DNA from 2 places in the Stenotrophomonas muris genome. Region 2 is predicted to be linked to the other one. Evidence: riboswitches for the same ligand, from Rfam matches in the RefSeq annotation. Region 2 holds a riboswitch; the other holds the start of a gene.
What was found. Region 2 has a riboswitch for thiamine pyrophosphate ahead of ACUVWL_RS16695 (TonB-dependent receptor). Riboswitches for the same ligand answer to the same signal wherever they lie in the genome.

Region 1: it holds a riboswitch for thiamine pyrophosphate, as region 2 does, so the genes downstream of both, thiC (phosphomethylpyrimidine synthase ThiC) here and ACUVWL_RS16695 (TonB-dependent receptor) in region 2, are expected to answer to the same signal.

The regions. Positions count from the first base shown of each region.
Region 1 covers NZ_CP199879.1:63,093-77,589, reverse strand. Annotated here, with positions in the region: gene ACUVWL_RS00280 (TonB-dependent receptor plug domain-containing protein) at 1-1,219, opposite strand, end outside; gene ACUVWL_RS00275 (helix-turn-helix transcriptional regulator) at 1,269-2,168, opposite strand; gene ACUVWL_RS00270 (winged helix-turn-helix domain-containing protein) at 2,284-4,608, opposite strand; gene ACUVWL_RS00265 (ion channel) at 4,868-5,539, opposite strand; gene thiC (phosphomethylpyrimidine synthase ThiC) at 5,633-7,477, opposite strand; TPP riboswitch at 7,560-7,661, opposite strand; gene ACUVWL_RS00255 (BCCT family transporter) at 7,927-9,504, shown strand; gene ggt (gamma-glutamyltransferase) at 10,054-11,772, opposite strand; gene ilvC (ketol-acid reductoisomerase) at 12,460-13,434, shown strand; gene ilvG (acetolactate synthase 2 catalytic subunit) at 13,474-14,497, shown strand, end outside.
Region 2 covers NZ_CP199879.1:3,575,152-3,589,648, reverse strand. Annotated here, with positions in the region: gene arsH (arsenical resistance protein ArsH) at 1-97, shown strand, start outside; gene ACUVWL_RS16750 (hypothetical protein) at 126-458, opposite strand; gene ACUVWL_RS16745 (L,D-transpeptidase) at 644-1,330, opposite strand; gene ACUVWL_RS16740 (hypothetical protein) at 1,498-1,770, opposite strand; gene ACUVWL_RS16735 (DUF2268 domain-containing putative Zn-dependent protease) at 1,982-2,986, opposite strand; gene ACUVWL_RS16730 (OmpO family porin) at 3,148-3,723, shown strand; gene ACUVWL_RS16725 (helix-turn-helix domain-containing protein) at 3,849-4,616, shown strand; gene ACUVWL_RS16720 (VOC family protein) at 4,685-5,053, shown strand; gene ACUVWL_RS16715 (Dyp-type peroxidase) at 5,177-6,151, shown strand; gene ACUVWL_RS16710 (hypothetical protein) at 6,221-6,526, shown strand; gene ACUVWL_RS16705 (hypothetical protein) at 6,646-7,065, shown strand; gene pnuC (nicotinamide riboside transporter PnuC) at 7,170-7,739, opposite strand; gene ACUVWL_RS16695 (TonB-dependent receptor) at 7,748-9,937, opposite strand; TPP riboswitch at 10,008-10,103, opposite strand; gene ACUVWL_RS16690 (phosphotransferase enzyme family protein) at 10,202-11,326, opposite strand; gene ACUVWL_RS16685 (glycine zipper 2TM domain-containing protein) at 11,448-11,855, opposite strand; gene ACUVWL_RS16680 (peptidoglycan-binding protein) at 12,103-14,091, opposite strand; gene ACUVWL_RS16675 (hypothetical protein) at 14,204-14,497, opposite strand, start outside.

The DNA.
Region 1 (14,497 bases), 1.0 Mb from region 2:
CATCCCAGTCGAAGGTCTTGCCACCCAGCTCGAAGAAGCCGGTCAGGGTCGGAGCGAAGCGCAGGGTCTTCAGCTGGCTGTCAGTGGTACGCGGCACTTCCCACAGGCGGCGGCGGAAGCTGACGTCCTGGCCAACCGGGTTGAAGGCGCTGTCTGCCGACAGCGGGGTGTTGATCGACTTGGAAGCGGACTGGTACGGATAGCCGGCGATCTGCTGGAAGGTCTGGCGCTCGTTGTAGAGCACGTCGGTGTTCAGGCTGATCGAATCGGTGAAGTCGTAGGTGCCGTTGATGTAGACCGACTTGCGCTTCACACCGGTCAGCAGGGTCATCTGCTCGTTCGAGTTGGCGAACTCGTCTTCGGTGATCGCGTGGTAGTCGTTCGGGTTCTTCGGATTGCCACCCGGGTTCAGGGTCTGCCACACCGCGCTCGACTTGCTGCAGTCGTACAGCTTCGGGTTGCACCAGCTGCCGTTCTGGCTGATCGGGCTCCAATCAGCCGAGGTGGAGTTCGGACCCAGCGAGCCGTCACGGCTGTACCAGCGGTCCTTGGCCCACACCGGATCCTGCTTCGAGTACTCGGCCGACAGGGTCAGGCTGCCGCGCTCACCGCGGGCACCGAGGGTCATCGAATAGGTTTCGCTGTCGCCGTCGCCCTTGCCGTACTGGCCGACGTAGACATTGGCTTCGCCGCCGTCGAAGTTCTTGCGGGTGATCACGTTGACCACGCCGGCAATGGCGTCGGAACCGTAGATCGACGAGGCGCCGTCCTTCAGGATCTCGATGCGCTCAACGGCCGACATCGGGATCTGGCTCAGGTCCTGCAGACCCGAGGTCGAAGCGCCCAGGCGCTTGCCGTTCATCAGCACCAGGGTGCGCTCGGCGCCCAGGTTGCGGATGTCGACGTAGTAGCCGCCCACGTTCTCGCCCGAAGCCAGCGATTCCGAGCGCGAGATGGCCGGGGAGCCGGCCGAGGTCAGGTTGTTCAGCACGTCGGCGACGCTCGAGAAGCCCTGCTTTTCCAGGGATTCGCGGGTCATGGTCAGGATCGGCTGCTGGGTCTCCACCGAGGCGCCGCGGATGCGCGAGCCGGTGACCGAAATGCGGTCCAGGTCGGTGGTGCCCTTTGCTTCCTGAGCCGAAGCAAAGGCCGGCGCCAGCGCCAGCGCAATGCCGGCCGGCAGCAAGCCGAACCGCACTGCGGGATTACGAACGTTCATCTATCTCTCCAAGGTACGTGTTAGCAGCGTGTTAAAACACCCCAGCACGTTACGATTGCGTTGCAGCGCTGTATTTGCGCGAACCAACCGGAGACTTTGCGGATTGTGGCGGGAGCAAGCCGCCGTTCTCCCTGAAGCGCGACGCGGACTGGCCGTAGCGGGCGCGGAACGCACGCGCGAAGCTGCAGCAGTTGTCGAAGCCGCTGGCGGCGGCGACCTCGCCCACCATCATGTCGGTGTCGCGCAGCAGATCAGCGGCGCGTTCGAGGCGCAGTCGTGCCGAAAGCGACTGCGGGCTTTCCTCGTACAGGCTCTGGAAGGTCTTGGAGAGGTACCAGCTGGAGAAGTTGGTCAGTTCGGCCAGTTCGCCGATGCGCACCACCCGGTGGCTGTTGCCTTCCAGATAGAGGCGCGCACGCTGCATGCGGCCGAACACCTGGCGCTTGCGGCTGCGCGAGCGGCCTGGGCAGCGCTGCACGTTGTCGGCCAGGCCACGCTGCAGGCCAGCAAGGTGCAGCAGCAGCGGACGCAAGGCCTGGGCCGGCTGGCCGCTGGCCAGCGCATCGCGCCACAAGCGCAGCGCAACGCGGGCGTCACTGCGGTTCATGCGGCCACGACCGGCATACAGGCCACAGTCGGCCATCTCGGTCAGCACGCGAAGCGCTTCAACGTTCAGGTTCAGGCCAACGCACAACCCGTTGCGACCGGCCTGCACCAACGGCCGCGATTCCTTTTCGAAGGCGATCCACTCGCCCTGGCGCAGGCGGAATCGTCCTTCCTTGGCCTCCACCCACGAACTGCCACGCACCTGCATCCAGACAGTGAAGCTGGAGCCGGCGGTCTGCAGGCTGCCCAGCCGGGCCACGCCCAGGCAGGTCGGCGTGACATCGTCGAGCGACCGGTCCAGGGAGACGGTTTGGCCGCGATCGGCCAGCGAGAGTTGACGCATGGGGGCACCACGGATTTGCCTAGTACAGGACTCCGTTTTGCCTAATCAGGCGGCACCGCGTCAGGAAAGTCCGACGAGATCGCCACGAATTCGCGACGAGATCCAGACGAAGAAATTACGAAGGCCCATTTCCACTGAAAAACAATAACTTGGAGAACGCCGGGAACAGCGCGGGGGGGCGTTCGGGCAACCGCATCACACCGATGTCGGCACCATCGCTGACCGCCATCGCCACGAACAGGTCACGCCCGTCAGCGCTGGCGCTGAGTCCGTTGCCGGCGCTGAGCCGTTCCGCATCCAGGCAGCGTTCCGGCTCCGCGCGGCCGGGCAGGATGCGCACGAAGGTGGTGCCACACGTGCTCGAAGTGCCGAGGTAACCGACGCCAGTGTTGCCGGCCACGGTCCAGGCCCGGTATCGCCAGCGGCTGGGCCGGTCATCGCTGATCTGCTGCACGCTGCCCGACGACAACGCGGCATCGGCCGACCACAGGCCACCGGCGGCCAGGCGGGTGAACAACACGCGGCCACTGCTGCGGTCGAAGCGCGCCTGCGACACCCCTTCGATGCTGGCCAACCGGCGCCAGGGCTGGGTGCTGCGGTCGAACAGACTCAACCGGGTGCGCTGGTCGGCATCGCGCTCGACCACAAACAACTGCTCCGGCGACGCGCCATACAGGGCCTGCAGCGGCTGTTCGGCCGGGACCGGCAAAGGTTGCAGGCGTTCATCGCGTGGCGCGATCTCGTAGACCACCGTGCGCCCATGCGCGTCGCGGCCGACCACGAGCAGCTGGCGGCTGTCGGCCGACCAGTCCGGTGCCTGCCGCGCTTCCGGCCGCAGCCCTTCAATGGGGCGCAGCGAATCCGGCCGCTGCATGTCCGCCCACCACAGGGCGAAGCTGCCGGAGCGATCCGAGGTGAAGACCAGCTGACGGCCATCCGGCGCTGCCATCGGCTGCCCATCGCGGCCACTGGATGCAAACAGGCGCTCGGGCGCGCCGCTGCCCTGCACCGGCACCTTGAACACGCCGAACTGCGCGCGCCGGTGGACGAAGGCCAGCATCCCGCCACGTCGCGACACGGCGGGCCACTGCGCATCATCCAGGCCGGCATCGCGCAGCGTGTGCCGCTCGACGTCCAGATAATAGAGCCGCGCCTCGCTGTCGACGCGGCGACCGAACACGATGGTGCGGCCATCGTCCAGCCAGGCCCATCCGCGCAGCTCTGCCGCCTCGTTGGTCAGCTGCTCGGGCGTACCGCCCGCGGCCGGCACCCGCCACAGATCGCCCAGCTGCGGATTGCGCACGAACACCAGCCATTGCCCATCGGGCGAGTAACGCGGTGCGTAGTCGAAGTCGTCCTGGTCGACGCTGTACGCCAGCGCGCGCCACTGACCACTGGCCAGGTCCAGCACGCGGATGCCACGGTGCGCGTAGCGCCCGACCATGCTGCCGAACACCAGGCCGCGACCATCGGGCGTCCAGTCGAAGCTGAGCAGCTCGGTGCCATCGCAGCGCGTGGCCTGGCGCAGGGCGCCACCGGTTGCGCTGGCGATCAGCACCTGGCAGCCACCGTCGGCGGAGAACCGTGCGAAGGCAATTTCGCGACCATCCGGCGACCAGTTCGGGAATCGATCGACGGCACCGGCCGGCGGCGCCAGCAACTGGCGCGCCGGCGCGTTGCCGGAGGTCTGTACCTTGATCGCACCACCGCCGTTGCCATCTTCGTTGGCGCCTTCATAGGCCACCAGCGAACCATCCGGTGACAGCGTGGGATAGGTTTCAAAGCCGCTGGTTGCGGTGATCAACCGATAGGGGCGCTGGGGGCTGCCGATCACCCGCGTGCCGTTCTCCACGGCGGCCTCCACCGGCGAACTGCTGGCCGGTGCGCGGCGCAGCAGCAGCGTGGTCATCACCAGCAGCGTGGCCAGCATCAACACGCCCAGCGCCAGCAGCACGCGGCGGCGGACATGGCGCCAGCGGCGGCGCGATTCCTGCGCGCGCGCGGGCAGCGCCGCAGCGGCGGCGAGTGCGGGCTGCACGTCCACATCTTCGTCGTCAGGCAAGCCCGCAGCCGACGGCTCCGCATCGTCCAGCGCCTGTACCGGTACCAGAAGCCGATAGCCGGTCTTGGCAATGGTCTCGATGTAGGCCTGGCCGCTGTCGTCGTCGTTGCTGAACGCCTTGCGCAGCTGGGTAACGGCCTGGGTCAGCACATCGTTGGTCGGCAGCGTGTCCGGCCACACCTCGGCGAACAACTCGTCGCGGGTGACCACACGGCCCGGCTGCCGCAGCAGCACGCGCAGAACGCCCAGCGCCTTCGGCGTCAGCCGGCGCGGACGACGCGCACCGACGACCTCGACTTCGCGCGAGGACAGAGTGACGATGCACTCTCCTATCCGTATCCGATCGGACACGGGTGGCTGTATTTCGCTGCTGTTCATTTTCTGCTACACAGTAGAGACAGGTCCCGGGCAGTGTTTGCCTTCGTTACGGTCCCGTCCTGGGAACAGCGAAAAGCCAGACTCCGCACAAAGCATCGGCGCATACCGCAAAAACAATCGAGCGCGCGAATACTAGCCTATGCAAGTTACCTCGCCTATCGCGTGGTCGACATCAGGCTCTCTCTCGCCGACGCATTCACATAATTCGCGACATCATTCGCGCCCTCTTGGGCGCGAAATTTTTATCTGGCGTTCATTTTCACATGCGCCGCAGCATGGTCAATCCGACCAGCCGCGAAACCACCAAAGCCACGTACATCACGCCGGAAAACTGCTCCAGCATGACCAGTGCTCGTGCCTGTGGATGAAGCGGCACGACATCACTCAAGCCGACTCCAGACAGCAAGCTGAAGCTGAGATAAAGCAGCTCCATCCAACTGCGCTGCGCCTGCCCGCCGGTGCCCTGGAAACTGCCCGGATACCACTGCTGGCACACCGCGAACGCGAAGGCGAACGCCCACGCCAGCAGGGTGAAGGTTGCGCCAGCTGCGAACAGTTCGTCGCGGGTGACCTTGTGGTCCTGGAGCATGTAGGCAATCAGGGCGCCAGCCGTGTAGAAGTACAGCAGGCTCTCCAGCACCTGCGCGGTGGTCAGCAATGCGGTGCGCTCGAGCAATGCGCCTGCCAACGAGAACACCACCGAGGGAATGGCCAGCAACAGCGCCAGCCAGGTGCCCAGCGGGCTGCGCTGGACCACCCACAGCGCCAGGCCGAGTACCGCCATGCCGAACATGCCCAGTGCCGCGCGGCCGGCGGCGGTGTCATCCAGCGCGGGATACAGCAGCACCGCCAGCAGCTGCGCGCCCAGCAACCAGGCCGAAGGATGCCGGCGGGCAATGGCCAGCCAACGGGTGGTCATGGCAACAGGCATGGTGTCCTTTCCCCGGGATGATGGGCGGAGGATAGCCGGGAGCGGCGTGATGAGCGGTAGTGCCGGCCGCGGGCCGGCACCACCGTCTGCGCATCACCCCTGGTGGTAGACCTCGGCACCCGCGGCGCGGAACTCCTCCGACTTCTCCTTCATGCCGGCCTCGGCGTAGTCACGCACATCCTGGGTGATCTTCATCGAACAGAAGTGCGGGCCGCACATCGAGCAGAAGTGCGACAGCTTGTGCGCATCCTTCGGCAGCGTTTCGTCATGGAACTCCCTGGCCTTCTCCGGATCCAGGCCAAGGTGGAACTGGTCTTCCCAGCGGAACTCGAAGCGCGCCTTGCTCAGTGCGTTGTCGCGTACCTGCGCGCCCGGATGGCCCTTGGCCAGGTCGGCCGCATGCGCGGCGATGCGGTAGGCCATGATGCCGTCACGCACGTCCTGGCGATTGGGCAGGCCGAGGTGTTCCTTCGGCGTCACGTAGCAGAGCATCGCCGTGCCGAACCAACCGATCATCGCCGCACCGATCGCGCTGGTGATGTGGTCGTAGCCCGGCGCGATGTCGGTGGTCAGCGGCCCCAGCGTGTAGAACGGCGCTTCGCCGCATTCGCGCAGCTGCTTGTCCATGTTCTCCTTGATCAGCTGCATCGGCACGTGGCCGGGGCCTTCGATCATGGTCTGCACATCATGCTTCCAGGCGATCTTGGTGAGCTCACCCAGCGTCTCCAGCTCACCGAACTGCGCCGCGTCGTTGGCATCGGCGATGCAGCCCGGGCGCAGGCCGTCACCCAGCGAGAAGGTCACGTCATAGGCCTTCATGATCTCGCAGATGTCTTCGAAGTGCGTGTAGAGGAAATTCTCCCTGTGGTGCGCCAGGCACCACTTGGCCATGATCGAACCACCACGGCTGACGATCCCGGTCACGCGCTTGGCGGTGAGCGGCACGTAGCGCAGCAGCACGCCGGCGTGGATGGTGAAGTAGTCCACGCCCTGCTCGGCCTGCTCGATCAGCGTGTCGCGGAAGATCTCCCAGGTGAGCGCTTCGGCGCGGCCGTCGACCTTCTCCAGCGCCTGGTAGATCGGCACGGTACCGATCGCCACCGGCGAGTTGCGGATGATCCACTCGCGGGTTTCGTGGATGTGCTTGCCGGTGGACAGGTCCATCACGGTGTCACCACCCCAGCGGATCGCCCACACCAGTTTCTCCACCTCTTCGGCAATGCCCGAGGACACCGCGCTGTTGCCGATGTTGGCGTTGATCTTGGTCAGGAAGTTGCGGCCGATGATCATCGGCTCGCTTTCCGGATGGTTGATGTTGTTGGGCAGCACCGCGCGGCCGCGCGCGATTTCATCGCGCACGAACTCCGGCGTGATGATCTTCTGGATCGAGGCGCCGAACGCCTCGCCCGGGTGCTGCTGCAGCAGGCCGGCATCGCGGATCGCGTCCAGCCGCTGGTTTTCGCGGATGGCGACGAATTCCATTTCCGGCGTGATGATGCCGCGGCGCGCATAGTGCATCTGGGTGACGTTCGCGCCTGCACGTGCACGTCGCGGCAGGCTGCGTGTGGGGAAGCGCACAGCATCGAGCTTCGGATCGTGCTCGCGGTCGCGGCCGAACGACGAACTCAGGCCGTCGAGCTGTTCGGTATCGCCGCGCTCCTCCACCCAGCCACGACGCAGCGCCGGCAGGCCCGCGGACAGATCGATACGCGCGTCCGGATCGGTGTACGGGCCCGACGTATCGTAGACCGTGACCGGTGCATTCTCCTCGCCGCCGAACAGCGTCGGCGTGCGGGTCAACGCGATCTCGCGCATCGGCACCTGCAGATCCGGACGCGAACCGGGTACGTGGATCTTGCGCGAGCCGGGAATGGGCCGGGTCACGGATTCGGAGAGTTGCTGGGCCTGTTGCTGCAGGGCGGAGAGCTGTGCGTTCATCGGGCATCGTCCAGGAAGGTCAGGGACGAAGCGGCGGCGCACTGCGACCGCGCACGGACGGTCCTTGGGCGGTGTCCGGGCACGGCTGCACTGCAAAGCTTCCCTACGCCGGTATGAGCCGGATCAGGTTCCAAGGGACTGTCTCAACCGTGGCCACATGGCCGCGGTACCCCCGCTTCTTGGCGTGCATTAGAGCATAGACCGCCCGCTCCGGGAGTTGCCCCCGCGGTCAGATCCGCTTTCCTGTGGAAAGCGGATCTGATCCGGATCGTTGTTCGTTAACAGAACCATGACGTCGCGTTCAGTAACGTGCACGTCCGTCGCCCTCCAGCGACCGATGCGTCCTTCGCCGCCGACGCGGCCCCTGCCCGGTTCGCGCTGCATGCCGCCGGTCCTTCGCTGCAAGCTCTGCTCGCTCCCCTCAATCCCTTGATCGGAGAAGCTCCTTCATGGTGTTTCGCGTTTCCATCGCACTCGTTCTGCTGCTGGTGCTGCTTGCCGGTATTGCACCAGGCCCCTTCAATGCCGTGGTGCAGTCGATGCTGGCAGAAGTCATCCGCAGCGTCGGCTGGCTGTACCTGCTGGTGGTATTCCTGGCCCTGGTGTTCCTGATGTACCTGGCTTTCGGTCGCTTCGGCAACCTGCGCATCGGTGGCGAAGACGCCGAGCCCGAGTTCTCGCGAGCCAGCTGGATGTCGATGCTGTTCGCCGCCGGCATGGGCATCGGCCTGGTGTTCTGGGGCGCCGCCGAGCCCATTTCGCACTTCAGCAAGCCACCGGAAGGGCTTGCTCCGCAGAGCCTGGATGCGGCACGCGCCTCGATGCGCTATGCATTCTTCCACTGGGGCCTGCATCCGTGGGCCATCTATGCGCTGATCGGGCTGGCAATGGCCTGGTTCCAGTTCAACCGCAACGGCCGCGGCCTGGTCAGCGACATGCTGCAGCCGATCATCGGCCGCCACCATCGCGGCTGGATCGGTAGGGCGGTCAACATCGCTGCAGTGGTCGCCACCGCGATCGGTGTCGCGACTACGCTGGGCTTCGGCACCATCCAGATCGCCGCCGGCATCGAGCGCGTGTTCGGCGTGCAGGCTACCGTCGCCGTGCAGATGACCATCATTGCCGTCGCCTTCGTGCTGTACATGGCCTCCACCGCCAGTGGCGTGGAGCGAGGTGTGAAGTGGCTGTCCAATTTCAACCTGGCGTTGGCTGCCCTGCTGGCCGCCATCCTGCTGGTGCTGGGGCCGACCGGCTTCATCTTCGATACCTTCACCACCACGCTGGGCTCCTACCTCAACCAGCTGGTGACGATGAGCCTGCGCATGTCACCGTTCTCCGGCAGCACCTGGGTGGCGGACTGGACAATCTTCTACTGGGCCTGGTGGATCTCGTGGGCACCGTTCGTGGGGTCGTTCATCGCACGCATCTCGCGCGGCCGCAGCGTGCGCGAGTTCGTGATCGGCGTCGTGCTCGCGCCGACGCTGCTGGGCTTCTTCTGGTTCGCGGTATTCGGCGGCACCGCGCTGTGGGCACAGATCTTCGGCCATGCCGACCTGGTGCAGGCGCTGGGCAATGGCTACGAGACCGTGCTGTTCACGCTGTTCGACAGCATGCCGCTGCCGCTGCTGCTGTCGTGCATCGCACTGGTACTGCTGATGATCTTCTTCGTGACCTCGGCCGACTCGGCGGTACTGGTGCTGGCCAGCATGTCCACTGACGAAGCAGGCGATCCTCCGTTGAAGCGCAAGCTGGCCTGGGGCATTGCGGTGGCGTTGATCGCAGCGGCCTTGCTGCTGGCCGGTGGCCTGGATGCACTGCAGGGCATGATCACGATTGCGGCGTTGCCATTCGCGCTGCTGATGGTGCTGGTGATGGTGTCGCTGTACCGCGTGCTCGACCAGGAGTACACGCGTGAGCGGCGGCAGGCGCAGCGCCAGCGGCACATGATCGATGCGTGGATCGCGCGCGAGATGGCGGCGCAGGAGGAGACCCAGGCCGAGGCGGCGCGCGCGCACGATCAAGATTGAGTGTGTTTTGCAGCCTGCGGCTGCACCGCTTTTCCAGGCAAGGGCCAAGGTCAAATTCAAAGGCGGCTCCGGGTTGCTGCTGGTTGGGTGGGGCGGTGTGGGTGGGCAGGACACGCCGTGAACCCATCCATGGGGGCTCGATGGCGCCATCCATGGCGCCAACGGTCCTGCCCACCCACACCGCCCCACGCCCGACAGATTTCCGGTGACGGTTGGTTTTCCACGCTTTGCGTGGAAGATGTGTATCGGAAAACAAGAAGGGGTCGGATCCGTTTTCCTGCGGAAAACGGATCCGACCCCAACCCAAAGCCCGCGGCTGTTGCCGTTGCCTTTGCTCTTGCTCTTCTTTTTCTTTTCCTGCGGTGACGGACACGGAAACTGTCCGTGGCCGGGCGGGTGGGTTGGCTGGGGGCGTGAGCCGCATGGATGCGGCGACCGAGCCTACAGGGACGTATTCACGGCGTCCCCCAGACAATCCATCCGCCCGGCCAAGCCAAGCATCGCTGAACCATCACCGCAGAGGGGGCTGCGCCCGGTGGCAGGGAAACCTCAATACCCCGCCGCCTGCCCGTCCTTGCGACTCTCCGAAGCTCCGTAATAAACCCCGCTCTCGGGGTCGCGCATGATCGCCTGGTACCCGCCATAAGGCCCATCGGCGAACACGATGCGATGCCCCTTGCGCATCAGCGCACGCACCGTCTCGTACGGGAAGCCGGTTTCCAGATTCACTTCACCACCGTCGGTCATCGCCGTGGCCTGTCCGGTCGGTTCGGTCGAGCCCTCGTGCTGGATGCGCGGTGCGTCACCGGCTTCCTGCAGGTTCATGCCGAAATCCACCAGGTTCATCACAATCTGCGCGTGGCCCTGCGGCTGCATCGCGCCGCCCATCACGCCGAAGCTGGCGTACGGCTTGCCGCCCTTGGTGATGAACGCCGGGATGATCGTCTGGAACGGCCGCTTGCCCGGTGCATAGCCGTTGGGATGGTTCTTCTGCAGCACGAACATCTCGCCACGATCCTGCAGGATGAAGCCCAGTCCCGGCGGCGCCATGCCGCTGCCCATGCCGCGGTAGTTGGACTGGATCAACGACACCATCATGCCGTCGGCGTCGGCCACGGTCATGTAGATCGTGTCGCCTTCTTCCAGCTGCTTCGGCGTGCCCGGCTGCACTTCCTTCAGCGCCTTGTCCATCGAGATCAGTGCGCGGCGCTGCGCGGCGTATTCCTTGGAGATCAGCTTCTGCACCGGCGCCGGCTGGAAGGCCATGTCGGCATAGAAGCGCGCACGGTCGGCGAAGGCCAGCTTCTTCGCTTCGACGAACAGGTGCACGTGCTCGGGTGAACCGAACGGGATCTTCGAGAAATCGTAGCCTTCCAGCACGTTGAGGATCTGCAGGGCGGCGATGCCCTGGCTGTTCGGCGGCAGCTCCCACACGTCGTAGCCACGGTAGTTGCTGCTGACCGGTTCGACCCACTCACCATGGTGGTCGGCCATGTCCTGGTAGCTCAGGTAGCCACCATTGGCCTTGAAGTAGTCGCCGATGGTGTGGGCAATGGCGCCCTTGTAGAAGGCATCGCGTCCGCCGTCGGCAATCTGCTGCAGGGTGCTGGCCAGGTTCGGGTTCTTCCACATCTCGCCCTTGCGCGGGGCGTGGCCGTTGATCGTGAACTGCTCCTTGAAGCCCGGGTACTGCGACAGCTTGGGCACCGAGCGGTCCCAGTAGTAGGCGATCACCTCGGCGACGGGATGGCCCTCGCGCGCGTAGCGGATGGCCGGCGCCAGGTTGTCGGCCATCGGCTTGCGGCCGAAGCGGTCGTGCAGCGCGAACCAGCCGTCGACCGCGCCGGGCACGGAGACCGGCAGCGGGCCGGTAGCCGGGATGTCCTTCAGGCCACGTCGCTGGAACTCGGCCAGGGTCAGCGACTTCGGCGAGCGCCCCGAACCGTTGTAGCCGTAGAGCTTCTGCGTCTTCGAGTCCCAGACGATGGCGAACAGGTCGCCACCGATGCCGTTGCCGGTCGGCTCCATCAGGCCAAGCGCGGCGTTGGCGGCGATCGCCGCGTCCACCGCCGAGCCTCCCCCCTTCATCACGTCCAGTGCAATCTGGGTGGCCAGCGGCTGCGAGGTAGCGGCCATCGCATGCGGGGCGATCACCTCCGAACGGGTGGCAAAGGTGTGGCCGGTGATGCGGTCGGCGGCCGAAGACAGTGCGGGCACAGCGGCCAGTACAGCGGCGGCCAGCAGGGAACGGGCAAGGCGTCGGGACACGGTCGGGTTCCGATGGAAGGGTGGTCCCCCGATCTTCGCCGCTGCGGCCATCCTGGGGTATCGGGCAGAGGTCATGGACGTTGATCCTGGGGCGGGTGTGCAAGGTCCGCACCCAGCAAGGCGAGGATCCGCCGGATTCCGCGCAAAAACCGCCCTGAAAGGAGTGAATTCCGGTTCACCGAAACACTTTCAGCGGCAACCATCCTTGTGCCACAGGCGATTGCGCCGGATGCAACGGAAACCAACAAGAATTCCGTCGCGAGGGTTGACATCGCCAAAACGGCTGTGTTTCTCTCGATCACATGTTGCATCACAACACGCCACCGCGAACCCACAACGAAGCCGCCGACATCGGCGCCGCCTCGCTGCGTTCGATTCTTGTGCTCGTACTTATTACCCAACCAACAGGTGCGGGACGAGCCAGCGTGTAAGCAACGAATACACCGGAACTCTTCAAAAACCCGCACCCGCCCCGGTGCGGGTTTTTTCATTTCAGAACCTGGTTTCAGACGCAACCACCATGCACAACGCCCAACGCAAAACCCGGACCCACACCGCCGCCACGCCTCGTGGTGGCTGTGCCTGCGCGGCGCATGGTGCCTCCTCCACCGCTTTCCCCTGACCGGCCGGTACGTCACCTCGACGACCGGCCGTTCTTTTTTCTTCCCACCGCAAGGAACCTCCCCCATGAGCACCAACGACCTGCCCCAGACCAAGATCGCCGTCATCGGCTACGGCAGCCAGGGCCGCGCCCACGCACTGAACCTGCGCGAATCCGGCTTCGACGTGGTGGTAGGCCTGCGTCCGGGCGGCCCGACCGAAGTCAAGGCACAGGCCGACGGCTTCACCGTGAAAGCACCGGCCGACGCGGTGAAGGATGCGGACCTGGTCGCCGTGCTGACCCCGGACATGGTGCAGAAGAAGCTCTACGACGACGTGCTGGCGCCGAACATGAAGCAGGGTGCGGTGCTGCTGTTCGCGCACGGCCTGAACGTGCACTTCGACATGATCAGGCCGCGCGACGACCTGGACGTGGTGCTGGTTGCGCCCAAGGGCCCGGGCGCGCTGGTGCGCCGCGAGTACGAGATCGGCCGTGGCGTGCCCTGCATCTGGGCGGTCTACCAGGACAAGAGCGGCAAGGCGGCCGAGTACGCACTGGCCTATGCGGCCGGCCTCGGCGGTGCACGCGCCAACCTGATCCAGACCACCTTCAAGGAAGAGACCGAGACCGACCTGTTCGGCGAGCAGGCGGTGCTGTGCGGCGGTGCCTCGGCACTGGTGCAGGCCGGTTTCGAGACCCTGGTCGAAGCGGGCTACCAGCCGGAGATCGCCTACTACGAAGTGCTGCACGAACTGAAGCTGATCGTCGACCTGTTCTATGAAGGCGGTATCTCGCGCATGCTGGAATTCATCTCCGAGACCGCGCAGTACGGCGACTACGTCAGCGGCCCGCGGGTGATCGACGCCGGCACCAAGGCGCGCATGAAGGAAGTGCTGAAGGACATCCAGGACGGCACCTTCACCAAGAACTGGGTGGCCGAGTACGAAGCGGGCCTGCCGAACTACAACCGGTTCAAGCAGGCCGACCTGGAGCACCCGATCGAGAAGGTGGGCAAGGAACTGCGCGCCAAGATGGTCTGGTTGCAAGGACAGGCCGCGTAACCGCGCGGCCCTCCCCCACCCGCTTTGCAAGGTTCCCCCATGAACTCTTCCACACACCGCAGCGCGCCGCCCAACGGCGCGCGCTGGCTGACCCAGGCGCTGGAAGCCGAAGGCATCCGCACGCTGTTCGGCTATCCCGGCGGCACCATCATGCCGTTCTACGACGCGCTGGTGGATTCGTCGCTGAAGCACATCCTGGTGCGCCACGAGCAGGGTGCCGCACTGGCGGCGAATGGATTCGCCCGCGCCAGCGGCCAGGTCGGCGTCTGCGTGGCCACCTCCGGCCCGGGCGCCTCCAACCTGGTCACCGGCATTGCCGATGCGATGCTGGATTCGGTGCCGATGGTCTGCATCACCGGCCAGGTCGCCACGCCGCTGCTGGGTACTGACGCTTTCCAGGAACTGGATGTGTTCGGCCTGACCATGCCGATCGTCAAGCACAGCTGGCTGGTGCGCAGCGTCGACGACCTGCCGCGCGTGGTCGCCGATGCCTTCCGCGTCGCCCGCGAGGGCCGGCCCGGCCCGGTGCTGATCGACCTGCCCAAGGACGTGCAGCTGGCCGATGCCAGCCACCTGCCGGCGCACGTGCCGAGTAGCGTCGAGCCGCCACCTGCGCCGGCCGAAGCGGCCATCGCCGAAGCCATCGCCGCACTGGCGGCCGCCGAGAAGCCGGTGGTCTACGCCGGTGGCGGCATCGCGCTGGGCGATGCGGTGCAGGACCTGCGCGACTTCGTCGAAGCCAGCGCCATCCCCACCGTGATGACCCTGCGTGGCCTGGGCGCGCTGCCGGCCAGCCATCCGCAGTCACTGGGCATGCTGGGCATGCACGGTACCCGCGCGGCCAACATGGCGGTGCAGGAAAGCGACCTGCTGCTGGTGCTGGGTGCACGCTTCGACGACCGCGCCACCGGCAAGCTGGCCGAGTTCGCACCGTTCGCCCGCGTCGTCCATATCGATGCCGACGCCTACGAGATCTCCAAGCTGCGCAGCGCCGATGTCGCCGTGCCTGGCAACGTCGGCCATGCCATCCGTGCCCTGCGTGCGGCCTTCCCCTCCCCCAAGG
Region 2 (14,497 bases):
GGGCCGGTCGGACTACCTGGTAGACCGTTACAGCGAGCGGAAGGGCGACGCCCACGCCGCGGCATTGGCGCGGGCTGCAGAGGCTACGGCTTCCTGATCCTCATTGGTGCCGATGTGAGGCACGCTCACCCAAGCAGCCTCTTCACCCTTGAAGCTGCAAGGCGGATGATCACCACATAGGCCAGCAACATGCCGGTGCCGATGCCCATTACTTCGATTTCCCAGTTGCGGCGGTAGGGAGAAGGGCCCATGAAGGCCCACGCCAGAAGCACCGCCGCAATCAGCAAGGCGCTGCGATTGGCCTTCGAAATGAGCGCATCTTCGGTCGCGTGCCCCATGTTCGGATCCCAGGAACCGAGCAGCCACCCCAAGCCACGCAGGTAGTCGCGCGCCACGAAGAACAGGAAGACGAATACGCCTCCCATCGTGCTCAGCAGAAACTGGAAGAGTGGGTCCACCGGCGGCCTCATGGACGAGGCAGACATTGCCTCGCAGGATCGTCTACGGGCGCAGTATGCCAGCGTGCCGGGCCTCGGGGGCACCACGCCTCACACGCAGGCGACTCTCCATGAGCAGACTGTGCATCCCAGCCGCCCGGCGGGCGGCATGTGCCCACAACGCCCAGGGCGGACGCACAAACGCACTACTCGCCAGCGTGCTGTGCGGTCTTCTTTTGGTTGCCATCTGTGACGGCACGGCTCTGCGCGAACTCCGGGAACGTCTTCGCGATCGAATCCTTGTCCGGCAGGATGTAGAACACGCCGCCCTTCTCGAACGTGGACTGCACGATCTGCTCGTAGAACGCGGGCGAGACATTGATGCAGCCGTGGGTGACGCGGTTGTCGTCCGGCGAGGGCGATGCCAACCGCTCGGCGCGCTTTTCCTTCGGGCTGCCCGGCGGCAGCGGGTGCATCGACACGGCGGAATCGTAGTCCACCCACAGCACGCGTCCGGCATCGTCGGACGGGCCGTAACCGCCAATGAAGCGGCCGGCAGGCGTGGTGCGGTCGTGGCCGGGAATCGCGCTCAGTGCGAGCTTGGCGACGCCCGGTGCGGAATGGTCGCCGATCGCCGACCCAAACAGCGCCGGTGCGGCGCCGCGCAGCTTGCCGTCACCGCCGAAGACCAGAACCTGCGCCGCCGCCTTGTCCATGACCGCAAACGGATAGCCCTGGTTGTCCTTGCTGGCGACCACCCAGCCGGCCAGCTCGATCACTGTCTCGGACACGCTCTGGTCGGGCGGAAGTTCATCAACGGCGGCGACCGATGGTGCAGGTGCGTCCTTGTCCCTGGCGTTGGCTACGCCGCTGCACGCAACGGCCAGTGCCATGGCCAGGGAGGCATGGAGGGCGCGGCGTGCAGGGGAGGGGGAAGTACGAATGGGACGGCTCCTTGCAATGCAATCGTGGGTGGAAGGATGCCAGTGGCCGGCGAAGGCCACTGGGTCCCCGATACACCCGATACAGAGGTGGATCAATTCAAAAGGTGAGGGAGCGATTACCCGCGCGGCTTGCGGCCGGCAGGTGCCCTTTCAAGCTGCTGCACGCGACCTTCGATCTGGTCCAGGCGCTGATTGGCCTGCTGTGCGGACTGGTTGGCGGACTCCGCGCTCTGCGCAGCGCCCTGCACCTTGACGTCGAGCTGATCGAGACGCGAGTTGATGGTTGCAAACTCGTTCTTGTATGACGCGCAGGCGCCAAGGCTTACGGTGGCGATGAGCGCTACAGCAAGTGCGCGGGCCGTCTTCATGTGTTGCGGGTTCAGGTTCATTGCACTCCCTCCTTCGTCTGGGGAAGCTGGAATATAGCGGCGTTTGTTCCCGCCGCTACCAAGCGCTTTCAGCTGGAATTTGAATACGTGGAAGCACTGTGAAGCCGGCCTCTGACCCAACATTAACAAGCGGGATCAGGCGAGCTGATCTACGTCGGCGGCGTGCCTTGTGCCTGTTCAAGGTCGCCAATTCATCAGTATGAAGCGGCTCTCACAGCACTTGCGTTTCCATGCCTTTGGCAGCAGTGCAGGCAGGCGTCCATCCACTCGCCTCGAACACGGTCGCGGCGGTGTCGGGCCGCACATCCAGCAGCGTGGCGATGGCCCTGGTCCCGTCTGGCGCGCGGGAAACATAGCTGCGCGCGATGCGGTAGCCGACCCAGTATCCGAGATCTCCACGTCGTGCTTCATCGCCGGGGCCGTTGTACAGCCACTTCGAAAGATCGGTGCCCCCACTGTCCTGTACGAACGCGCGCTCCAGCGCACATTCGCGGCCCTGGGCCCAGCGACGCAGATGCGCGTTGGCCGGTTGCCCCGAGATCAGTTCACCCACGTACTCGGCGCCGCCTTCAAGCAACGTCTGATAGAGCAGGGTGGGCTGCTCTACGTCCACGCGTGCACCGGGCTGTTGCACGTGCACATACTCATGCGCGATCAGATGCACGAAGCGGTCACCTACATCGGCCTGCATCCAGTCGGCGTTGCACAGTGCTTCCAGTCCGATCACCACACCATCTTCGGTGGTGACGCCGCCGCTGTTACCCCGCCCGACCAGCACGGTGACCGGAGGAAAACGTGCAGTGGGGAGCAGCGTGCCCAACCGATCGAGTGCGTCGGCAACCCGCGCGCGGATCGCCGGCAATGCCGCTGCACAGGTCCGCGCCCTGGCGAACAACGCCGGCTTGTCCTGGATGGCCCTGGCCAAACGCTCCATTGATCCGATGCGGCTGTCGGTGAAGCTGCGCAATGCCTCCGTGCCGGTGTCCAGATAGCCGCGCTGCAGGTCTTCGGCACTTGGTTTTCCTCCAGTGGCATCCAGCACGCTGAAGAAACGCGTGACATCGTCTGTCTGTACCACGATGCGTGCAGAAGGTTGGGCGCGCTCGGCCGCGTTGGCTGGCAGCTGCATCATCGGAAGGGCGACGAGCAGCAGCACCCGCACCGCGCGGCGCGCATGGGGCGGAAACAGCAGTGATGCGACGGACGCGTGCTGCATGTGGAGTTCCCTGAACGCCAGCCTTATTTATACACCAGTCAGTTCAATATTCAGGGTCGATTAGACCCCCTAACGGATAATTCACACCTGTCGACCGCCTCCTCTCTCTCCCCCTCCCGGGAGGCGGCCGACGAAACCAAAATAATTAAAGGTGTGTCCCGATGAACAAGAATTCGCTGCTCGCCCTGGGTCTCCTGGCTGCCCTGCCGTTCGCTGCATCGGCAACCGACGGCCTGTCGTACAACTACGTTGAAGGCGGCTACGTGAACACCGATGCCAAGGGCGGCGACGCCGATGGCTGGAAGGTGAAGGGTTCCGTGGCGGTGCACCCGAACTTCCACATCTTCGGCGACTACAGCGCGCAGGAGACCGACAAGTTCAAGAATGACGTCGACCAGTGGCGCATCGGTGCCGGCTACAACTACGGCATCGCACCGAACACCGACCTGGTGGCCCGCGTTGCGTACCAGAAGTTCGACATGAAGCATGGCCTGGACTTCAACGGCTACTCGACCGAAGTCGGCGTGCGCACCGCGTTCAACCCGTACGTGGAAGGCTACGTGATGGCCGGCTACGAGGACTACACCAAGAAGCACGGCATCAACCCGGACGGCGAGTTCTACGGCCGTGTCGGCGCCACCGCCAAGTTCAACCAGAACTGGGGCCTGAGTGGCGAAGTGAAGCTGGCCAAGGCCGGCGACCGCGAGTGGTTCGTGGGCCCGCGCTTCACCTGGTAACAAACGCCTGTCGTTAGTGCGTGTTGTGCTGGCGTGTGACTCTCTCTCTCTCTCCCACACGCCAACCGAAGCCCGGCCTCGCGCCGGGCTTCACTTTTATGGGCCCCGTGGCGCCACAATGCGGCATGGGCGACCCTTCCTCTCTTGCAGGCACCGGCACGACCTACCAGGAACATCTGACGCCTGCGCCGCTGCGCGGCCACTTTGGCCAGCTGTGGCAGAGCCAGCTTCCTGCCGATGCCGATGGGCACATCACCGTATTGCCCGATGGCTGCGTGGATATCCTCTGGCGCGACGGTGCGCTGTTCGTCGTCGGCCCGGACCGTGTGGCCGCGCACCCGGCGCTGGCACCCGGTGCGCAGGTGCTGGGCGCACGCTTCCGCCCCGGCCAGGCATTGGCCGCGCTGGGCCTGCCTTTGGCCGGGATCACCGGCCAGGCCGTGCCACTGGCTGATCTGAAGGGCGCGTGGGCGAACAAGGCGGCGGCCTCCATCGGCGACACCGCGCCTGCACAGCGCCTGCAGCGAATGGCGCACTGCCTGCAACAGCACATGGGTGCGGCCGCGCTCGATACGCCGGCGCAGCGCGCCCATGTCATGTTCCAAGCGCTCGCCGCGGGTAATGCCACGCTGGATACGCTGGCGGCGCAGTTGGGCCTGAGCCCGCGCAGCCTGCGGCGTTTCAGCCAGTCGCAGTTCGGCTACGGCGCCAAGACGCTGGAGCGGATCCTGCGGCTGCAACGTTTCCTGCGCCAGAGTCGCGCGCTGCCACAGCATTCGTTGGCGATGCTGGCCGCTGATGCCGGCTATGCCGACCAGGCCCATCTCAGCCGCGAGGCGCGCGAGCTGACTGGCATGACCGCCAGCGAGCTGCGCCTGGAGTGGGGACAATGATGGCCGTTTTGTTCAAGACCGCCGTGCCGCGCTGACCGAAGCTGGGGTTCCAATCACGGAGCAACCTCATGAGCCACGAAGCTACCCACGAAGCCGAACGCCGCATCGACAACATCGAATTCGCCGTCGCCAGCATCGCACGCAGCAAGCGCTTCTACGGTGAGGTGTTTGGCTGGCGCTTCACCGACTATGGTCCGGCCTATACCGAGTTCGACGACGGCCGCCTGAAAGGTGGCTTCGTGGCCGACGCAGCGGTGCATGCGCACGGCGGTCCGCTGGTGATCCTGTACTGCGCGGACCTGGCCGACGCACAGCAGCGCGTGGTCGCCGCCGGTGGCGAGGTGGTGCAGGCGGTGTTCGCCTTCCCCGGCGGCCGCCGCTTCCACTTCCGCGATCTGGACGGCTACGAGCTGGCGGTCTGGAGTGATGTGGACTGAAGTCTTCGTACCTTCGCCGGTGGACGGAACGAGAACCGCTCCGTCCCCGGTCAGGCGGTTCCGCTATGATCGCCCGCACATCGCCACACGCGATGCGTCCGCCTCAAGCCAGCAGGAACCGCCGTGAACTCCCAGCCCGCACCGATCACCGCCGTCAACCACACGCTCGACAACGAGCCGCAGCAGATCACTGCGCCGCTCACCCATTCGGCGGCGTTCCTGGTGCTGAAGGTGAAGGATGACGAGGCGTCGATCGCCAAGGCGCGCGAGGTGCTCGCCAGTACCGACGATCTGATCAAGAACACCGCCATCCGCGAGATCGAGCGCACCTTCACCTGCAACGTGGCCATCGGCCATCGCGTGTGGCAGCCGCTGGTAGGCTCCACGCCGCCGCGCGAGCTGAAGCCGTTCCGCGAGATCAAGGGCGCGACCCACACTGCCGTGTCCACGCCGGGCGACCTGCTGTACCACATCCGCGCACGCACCATGGACCTGATCGTGGCGTTCGAGCGCAACCTGCTGATGGCGTTCGGCGATGCGGTGGAAGCAGTCGATGACGTGGCCGGCTTCCGCTATTTCGATGGCCGCGACCTGCTCGACTTCGTCGACGGCACCGCCAATCCGGAAGGACTGTCGCTGCCCGAAGCCACGATTGTTGGTGACGAGGATCCGGACCACGCAGGTGGCAGCTACGTGGTGGTGCAGAAGTACCTGCACAACCTCGATGCGTGGCGCGCGCAGAAGACCGAGGCGCAGGAGGCGATCATCGGCCGCACCAAGCACGACAACATCGAGCTGGACGACGCGCCGGCCGATGCGCAGAAATCGCACAAGACGCTATGCACCATCGAGGATGCCGACGGCGAGCACGAGATCCTGCGCGACAACATGCCGTTCGCCAACCCTGGCCGCGGCGAGTACGGCACCTACTTCATCGGCTACACGCGCCGCCTGTGGGTGATCGAGAAGATGCTCGAGCGCATGTTCATCGGTAATCCTGCACCGCTGCACGACCGCATCCTCGACTTCTCCACCGCCACCACCGGCGTGACCTTCTTCGCGCCCTCGCGCAAGGTGCTGGCCGACCTGGGCGAGTGATCAACGCACGCGTATGCATCTGGAGGACGTATGTCTGTCTTGAGAGCCCCATTCCTGGCGGCATTGTTCATGGGCATCGCCGGCTGCTCGACAGCACCTGGTCTGCTTGAACAAGCACCCGAGTCATTTGCTTCTTCGAAATCGGTACAGCAGGTCACCGTCTGCCTGTCCCAGACGTGGACACAACGCAATAAGGTCGTGCGCGTGCTGCCCACTGAATCCGGGCAGCGCATTGTCATCGACAACCCTGTGAACCATGGGGTGATTGCCATTGTCGAGCTTGCCCCTGTCCCGGCTGGTACGTCTGCACGCTACTGGAAGGGTGCAGGTCTCACCGGCTGGACACGTGATGATCTGAAGGCCTGCCTGGACTGATCGAAGGCAATCCCTCGCAATCGGGCAAGCTCGACGCGCGGCGCCATCATGGCCCGCCATCCGCCTGTCATCTAGGGCGCCGACCATGGCGCGCTGGATGGGAGCGCAGGAGGCAGGTGATGGCCATGGCAGGGAACAGGACCGGCATGCGCCGCTGGTGGCGGCGTCTGGCCACGGTGTTCGGCGCGTTGGCACTGGGGAGTGCCAGCGTTTCCGCGCAGGAAGCCCCTGCGCACTGGATGGCCTACGCCGCCGCCGTGGGTGGCCAGCTGCAGCAGCGCCTGCAGCAGGAACAGGACCCGCAGGCGCAGCGTGTGCTGGCGTGGTTGCAGGCGCACCCTGACACACCGGCACCGCTGCCGGTGAGCGTGTGGATCGCGGCGGATGGCCGTATTTCGAAACTGGAATTCGACAGCCTGGGCGATGCCCAGGTCGACGCCGACCTGCGCGCGACGCTGCAGGCCGCGCCGTTGCAGGCGGCACCGCCGGCCGACATGCGCCAACCGATGCGCCTGGGCCTGTTGCTGGAGCCGAAGTAGATCCATGCCATGCGTGGATGTGGTGGGTAGATGCCGACCTTGGTCGGCAGGCGCGCCAACCCAGGTTGGCGACTACCGGTAGCCCGGCCACGCATGGCGTGGCTCTATCGCGTTGCCACCTGCGGTTCACGCGCGGCGGCGCTCCATGCGCGCAGCCCGAACACGGCCAGGCCGAGGAAGAACACGTACAGTGCCGCGGTCACGTGCAGCGACTTGAACAGGTACGCACCCACATAGACCACGTCCACCGCGATCCACACCCACCAGCAGGCCACGTGGCGGCGTGCCTGCCACCACTGGCCGACCAGGCTCAGCGCGGTCAGCATCGCGTCCAGCCAGGGCAGCGCGGCATCGGTGAAGGTGTGCATGGCCGCACCCAGCGCCACGCCACCGCACAGGCCGAAGGCCAGGTCGCGCAGCAGCGTGCCGCGTGCCAGTGGCACGATGCGGATGCTGCCCTCATCGGCGGCGTGCTGCCGCCAGTTGAGCCAGCCATAGACCAGGAAGCCACCGAAGGCGACCTGCAGCAGGGTGTCCGAGTACAGCTTGGCCTCGGCGAACACCAGGCCATACAGCGCCACCGACAGCAGGCCCACCGGCCATGCCGACAGCCGGCGCCTGGCCATCAGCCAGACGCCGAGGATGCTGCACAGCGCGGCGGTCCACTCGAGCATCACGCCGCTCACAGCGCGAACGTCACCGACAGGCGGGCCTGTCGCGGTGCACCGGGGAACAGGTAGTAGTCACCGCCGCTGCTGCCGGTATCGCGCCAGTAGAAGCGGTTGAATACGTTGTCCACCGACAGGTTCCAGGTCACCGCGCGTTCGTGCAGGCGATGCTGGAAGCGCAGGCCGGCATCGAACACCGAGTAGTCCGGCGCGCGCACGCCACCGTCGGCGCGTGCCACGTTGGCACCGGCATAGCGCCAGCCACCGGTCACGTCCAGGCCCTGCACGAACGGCAACGCGTAGGCCACGTGCACGCTGGCGCGCACCTTCGGCACGTTCACCAGCTGATGGCCCTCATAGGCCGGCGTGCCGGTGTCGCGCGCCCGGGCCTGCAGCATGCTGGCGCTGGCCACGATCTGCAGTGCGTCGGTCAGCTGGCCGTTGGCGGTCAGCTCCAGGCCGGTGTGGGTCTGCGTGCCTTCCTCGACGAAGGTGTAGCCGACGTCGCTGCTGTCGGGCCTGGCGTACTGGTACGGCTGCGAGATGCGGAACACGGCTGCGCCCAGGGTCAGCGCCTCGACCGGCACGTACTTCACGCCTACTTCCAGCTGGCGCGACTGCACCGACGGCAGGAAAGTGTCGGCATTGCTGGTCCAGAACGGCGCTTCCTGGCCCAGCGAAATGCCGCGCACGTAGCTGGCATAGGCGTTGAGCTGATCGGTGGCCTTCCACACCACCGCGGTCTGCGGTAGGAACCGCGACAGGCGGCTGTGCCGCTGCGGAACGCCACGCTTGTCGTAGGCACGCTCGTCCAGGCGCACGAAGCGGCCACCGGCCAACCACTGCCAGTCATCGCCAAAGCTCATCCGGTCCAGCGCGAAGAACGCGGTCTGCCGGCTGTCCAGGCGTCGTGCGGAGGGGCCGGGCATCTTCGGCGACGGCGCGAATACGGGCACCTGCGGGTCGTGGATGTTGCTGGTGCCGACGTACTCGTTGACGCTCGGGCGCTTGTCCACGGTGCGGCGGAAGTAGTCGGCACCGAGGGTCAGCTGATGGCCGACGCTGCCGGTCTCGAAGCGGCCACGCAGCTCGGCACGGGCCTGCTGGTTGCGGCGGGTGTCGTCCGGGCTGCGGTAGTCGTAGACATCGTAGTCGCCGTTGGGTGCGAAGTAGTTGCCTGGCACGCTGCCATCGGCGCACTGCACGGCGTAGTAGCAACCGTAGGCGAAGGCGACGTTGTCATCGATCACCGAGCGGCTGTGGCCGACCGAGACGCGCGACTGCCAGGCATCGTTGAAGTCGTAGGTATGCAGCGCGGTGATGTTGGTGCTGGCGATATCCACCGGGCGCTGCCACGGCTGGTAGCCGAGCAGGTGCTCGCGGTCGACACCGCGCGGCAGGTCACGCGCGCCCAGCAGCTGGTAGCCGGACACCGAGCGCTGCGAGCTGGTCTGGTAGTTGGCATCTACTTCCAGCTTGCCGCGCTCGCCGATCAGCCAGTCGGCGGCCAGCGAGTAGAAGTTGCGGCGGCCATCGGCGTGCGCGACGTAGGAATTGCTGGAGTCCCATGCGGCATTCAGGCGCAGGCCGAAACGCGGGGTGATCCAGTGGCCGACATCGACGGCGACGTAGCGTGAGCCTTCCGAATCGGTGCCGAGCGTGGCGGTGCGTACTTCAGCCGGGCGCTTGCCGATGTAGTTGATGATCCCGCCCGGCGCCATCACCCCTGCCGCCAGGCCGGCTTCACCCTTGAGGATCTCGACCGACTGCACGTTCTCCAGCGCCAAGCGTTGCTCGCCGGCGATGGACAGCCCGTTGAAGCGGTAGCCGGTGGCGGCGTCCAGCGCGAAGCCCCGGATGGCGATGTTCTGGTAGTAGCCCACAGGTGCATACGCATCACCCAGCGAGGCATCGTTGCTGGCCAGCTCGGACAGCGAACGTACCTGGCGACGTTCGAGATAGTCGCGCTCGAGCACGTTCACCGAAGCCGGCGTGTCCTTCCACGAACCGCCGCCGAAGGCATTCACGCGCGAGGTATCGGCCTTCGGCTTGCCGGCCTCCACGCGCACCGCCGCCAGTTCGGTCGGCGAGCGTTCGGCACCAGTGGCAGCCGCATCGGTGGTGGCCTCGGCCTCGCTGGCATGCAGCGGCAGCGCGGCGCAGAGGGCGAGTGAGAGCAGGGTGGGGCGCAGGCAGCGGTTCATTCGGTTCGTCTTCGGACAACAAGGGAGACGAAGCGACGGCGCGCAGGTGCACCGGCCCATGATGGGGGTGTGGCTGCGGCTCAAAGCTCCCTACGCCGGTGCAAACCGGATCAGGTTCCAAGGGACTCTCTCAGCCTGGCAGATCCAGGCACCCCCGCTTCAGGTGACCATTTCACTACAAATGGTACGGATTTGCGAGCGCCAGCCGGGGTCAGATCCCTTTCCTGCGGAAAGGGATCTGACCGCAACGCTGCGTCAACCGGATCACGCGACGGCGTGCAGGGCCTGCAGCAGTGCCCGCCCCGGCGCGCTGTGGAACCACGCCGGATGGCCCAGCATGAAGGGCTGCCAGGCCACGTCGGCATTCGCGGTTGAGCGGGTGAAACCTTCGAAGTACTCCACTTCGGACAGTGCGAAGTCGAAATGGACCATTGGCAGCAGGTCGGCCAGCAGGTGCACGCGTGCCGCCGACAACGGCAGCACCTCGCGGTAGCCGTCGAGCAGGGCCAGCGCGATATCGATGCGCACTGCCTCCATGCCGCGCTCCAGTTCCAGCCACGCCACGGCGTTGCGCTCGATCGCGGTGGCGAGGTCGAACAGCGCGCTGGTGGGCGACGCCAGGCCGAAATCCAGCACGGTGCTGACCTCGCCGTTGCGCCACAGCAGGTTGGAGACATGCCAGTCGTTGTGCGCCCACAGCCGGGGCTCGGCGCGCAGGCGCTCGGCCAGGCCGGCGTGCCACGGCAGCACGTCGCGCTGCAGCTGTGCTTCCCATGGAATGCGCGCGAGATAGCGTGCCAGCCCGGGACGTTCATCCAGTCCTGCCTTGATGGCGGCGATCGGATCGTCGGCACGGATCAGGTCGTCGCGCGCCACCAGCAGATGGGTGCTGCGCTGGGGCGCGTGGTAGCTGGCGGCGGCACGGTGCAGCTGTGCGAGCGTGCGCCCTGCTTCGCGGGCCTGCGCGACATCGGTCAACAGCGACCACGACACCGCGTCGCGATACAGGTCGTCGCCCACGCCGACATCGTGCAGTTCAAACGTCCATTCGCCGTGTTCGACCGCAGTGTGGCCATCGGTGGCCGGCAGCACCTGCACCACTGGCACGCCGGCGGCGGCGAGATGGGCGATGAAGTGGTGTTCTTCTTCCAGACAGGCCGCGCTGCGCACGCTGTGGTGGTGGCGCTTGATGAACACCGCGCCGCGCGTGTCGTCGACGATGGCGGCGGCAGACAGCGGCCGCGGGCTGTGCCAGCGCGGTTGGCTGTGCCCGCCCAGCTGCGGGTAACGCGTACTCAGCCACGCGATGTCCGCCGCGCTGATCGGTGGCCAGTCGGCAGCGACCTCGTCGTTGTTGAGGCCCTGCACGCGGTGGGAGGAAGACGTCATGCCACAGTCCGATCGGGAAAGTCACATCCAAGGCTGCGCATTCAACGCCATGCGCGTGGCCAACGCAAACGGGCGGGTCATCGACCCGCCCGTCTCCGCGTCATCGGTATGTCGGCGCTGCTTACCAGCCGCGATGGCGGCCGCGGTCGTGGTAGTAGCGGTTGTCGTAGTAGCGCTCACGCTGCCAGCGGCGGTCATCGCCACGGTCGTAGTAGCCACTGCGGTAGTAGCCACGGTCGTAACGGCGATCGTAGCGGTCGTCGTAACGGCGATTGTCGTAGTAACGGCGGTCGCGGCGGTCGGAGGTGGTCAGGTTGCCGATCGCGCCGCCGGCCACGGCACCGCCGACGGTGGCCGCAGGGTCGCCGTTGGACAGCAGGTTGCCGGCCACGCCACCGACCACGGCGCCGACCAGGGTGCGCTTGTCCTTCCTCGACATCGCGCTGGCATCGCTGACCACGGCGACACCGGCAACCAGTGCCAGGGCCATCGCCAGACCACGGAAGCTGAGTGTGGAAGTACTGAGCATGTTCGGTTCTCCTGTGAGGTGCATGCCACGCTGGGCAGGGAGGGCGCGGGGCGCCCCGGCTGCCGTGGAGACCACGCTGGCGTTCCGACATTGCCGGAACATTGCCTGGCCTACCGGGCGGCTTGCGCATTCATCTAGCGGCAGGCGGCATGAAGCAAGGCTGAAAGTGGCTTTTACCGCTCAGCTGGCAGAAAGGGAAAGGGCCGCGCATGGCGCGGCCCCTCCCGGTCTGCAAGGCGCTGCGGGCTCAGACGCCCATGGCCTTCTGCGCCTGGCGGGTCTGTTCCTGCTGCGCGTCCTGCTGCTGGTGCAGCACGTTCGGCGCGCCCTGCACCGCGCCGCTGCTGAGCGCCATGCTCTGCTCGCTGGCGGTGCGGGTTTCCACCGCAACGCGGCTGGCCGCCGGGTCACCGACCGTGCCCTGCACGGCGAACAGGCGCTCACCGTTCGGGCTGGGCACCACCGCGTCGATGCGCTGCAGGCCGGCGGCATGCGCCTCCCTGGTCAGGGCCGCTGCGGCGCTTTCCAGCGCGTGGCGGTCCTTGAAGGTGCCCGCCGGCATCCGCTCCAGGCCTTCGGTGGCCTGCAGGTACATCGGATTGCGCGGGTGCCGCTCGTCGTTCAGCAGCGGGCGCTCGCGGGCCTCCTTGATCGCATCCAGCGTCTTTGCACCGACGATGCCGTCGGCAATCAGCCCGTTGTCCTTCTGCAGCTGGCGTACCGCCGCTTCGGTATTGCGGCCGAAGCGGCCGTCCTCGGCCAGCGGCTTGCCGTCGGCCCCGGCATAGCCGAGGTGGCCCAGCTGCTCCTGCACCTTGCGCACGCCCTCGCTGTGCGCGCCCGGCTTGTACAGCTCGGCGTGCGGGGCGGCAGCGGCCTTGTGTTCGGCCGCAGGCTTGCCCTGGGTCTGCTCATGCGATTGGGTGCGGCTTTCCAGCAGGTCGCGCGCCTTGGACAACGGGTCCGACGCGAACAGCTTCCAGTGCGGGTGGTCCTTCACCTGCTTGAGGTAATCCTCCACCGGCATGGTGTGCACGCCCTTGCTGCCGGTGGACTGGCTGATCAGCAGCTTGTCGGTGTTCGGGTCGCGCACCACCATCACGATGTGGTCGATGCCATTCCAGTGCTCGTGGCGGGTCCTGGCCGTATCCAGGCCGATGACCATGCCTTCCTTCAGCGCACCGGGCTTGAGGATGGCGTCGCGCTCGAGCAGCACGCCGGACTGTTCGACGGCCTTGTGCACGATGCCGCCGGAACCGAGGTTGCCCAGGTCGATGCGGTCGGCCTTGCTGAAGACAGCGTGCCCGGCCTTCTGGTTGATCTCGTCCATGGTCCGGTTCTGCAGGGTGCCGACCCAGCCGGAGCAATCGATGTAGCCCTGGTCCACGTTCTTGCCGGTCTTGCCCGGCACGTACAGCGCGTGGCCCGGGATGTTGATGGCGTACTTCACATCGTCGTACTTCACGCCAGCGTCGTACGCGGCGTGCAGTTCGATGCCCGGCTTCGGCGCAGCAGGAGCCGTTGCGGTCGCCGCCAGCGTGGCCGCAGCGGCACCCACTGCGGCGGTCTGCGCAGGTGTGCCTGGAGCCTGGGCCTGGCCCGGTGCCACGGTCTGCGGCGTGATGTGCTTTTCCGGGATGCTGATCGCTGCGTACTTGTGGATGTAGTAGCTGGAGAAGGTCCGCGCCAGGTCGCCGTCGTTCATGCCACGCATTTCGGCCAGGGTGTGGCCGGTCAGCGCCTTGGCATCGGACCCGATCTGGTTGAGCACGTTGCGGCGCATGTTGATCTCTTCGCCATGGCCGTTGCGGACCACGCCGAAGGTGCCGGTGGCGATCGCGGTCTGCACCGAGCCATAGCCGGCGCTGCCCTGCTGGTGGGCCAGGTACAGGTCCAGGCCGGTCGGCGTGTCGCCGCCGGACAGGTACGGGTGGCCGGTGCGCTCATTGCGGCGCGCCATCGAGCCCAGGTTGTCCTGGTACATCTGCGCGGCGGCTTCGGTGTTGCGGGTCGGGTCGAATTCGTGGCCGGTCAGGTGGTATTGGCGGGCCGAGCCGGGCACGAACTGGAACAGGCCTTTGGCGCCGGTCGAGGTGTTGTGGGCGCGCTCGTTGAAGGTGCCGCCGGTCTCGATGTGCGCGAAGCGCATGAAGTCATCGACCGGGATGCCCTTCTGCCGGGCGACCTGCTCGACGATGTCCAGGACTTCCTTTTTGCTGTAGTCATGCTGTGCCATGACGTTTTCCTCGGGGTTGATGGAGCGGCCGATGCCGCGAATCGCCAACCGGACTCATCCGTGAGTCAAGAACATGTCGGTCAACAGGTAACCCGCCTGCGGCGGATGGAAATCAGGGCGCGATGTACTGCTGGGCCTTGCTGTCGAAGCGGTAGTGCACGGTGTCGCCGGCACCCAGCGCGCGGGTCTTGCCCGGGGCTTCGATGGTGGTGCCCTTGAAGGTCACGGTCAGCTGCGGCAGGCCGTTGCCATCGGCCACGAAGGCCAGTTCGCCATCGCTGTCGGTGCACGGCATCACGTTGCCGTCGTCGCAGGCCGCGCTGTTGTCTTCGCCGGTGCGCACCGAGCCGACGTAGCGCCAGACCTTGCTGTCCAGGTCGTCCTCGCTGCGCTTGGGGTTGAACAG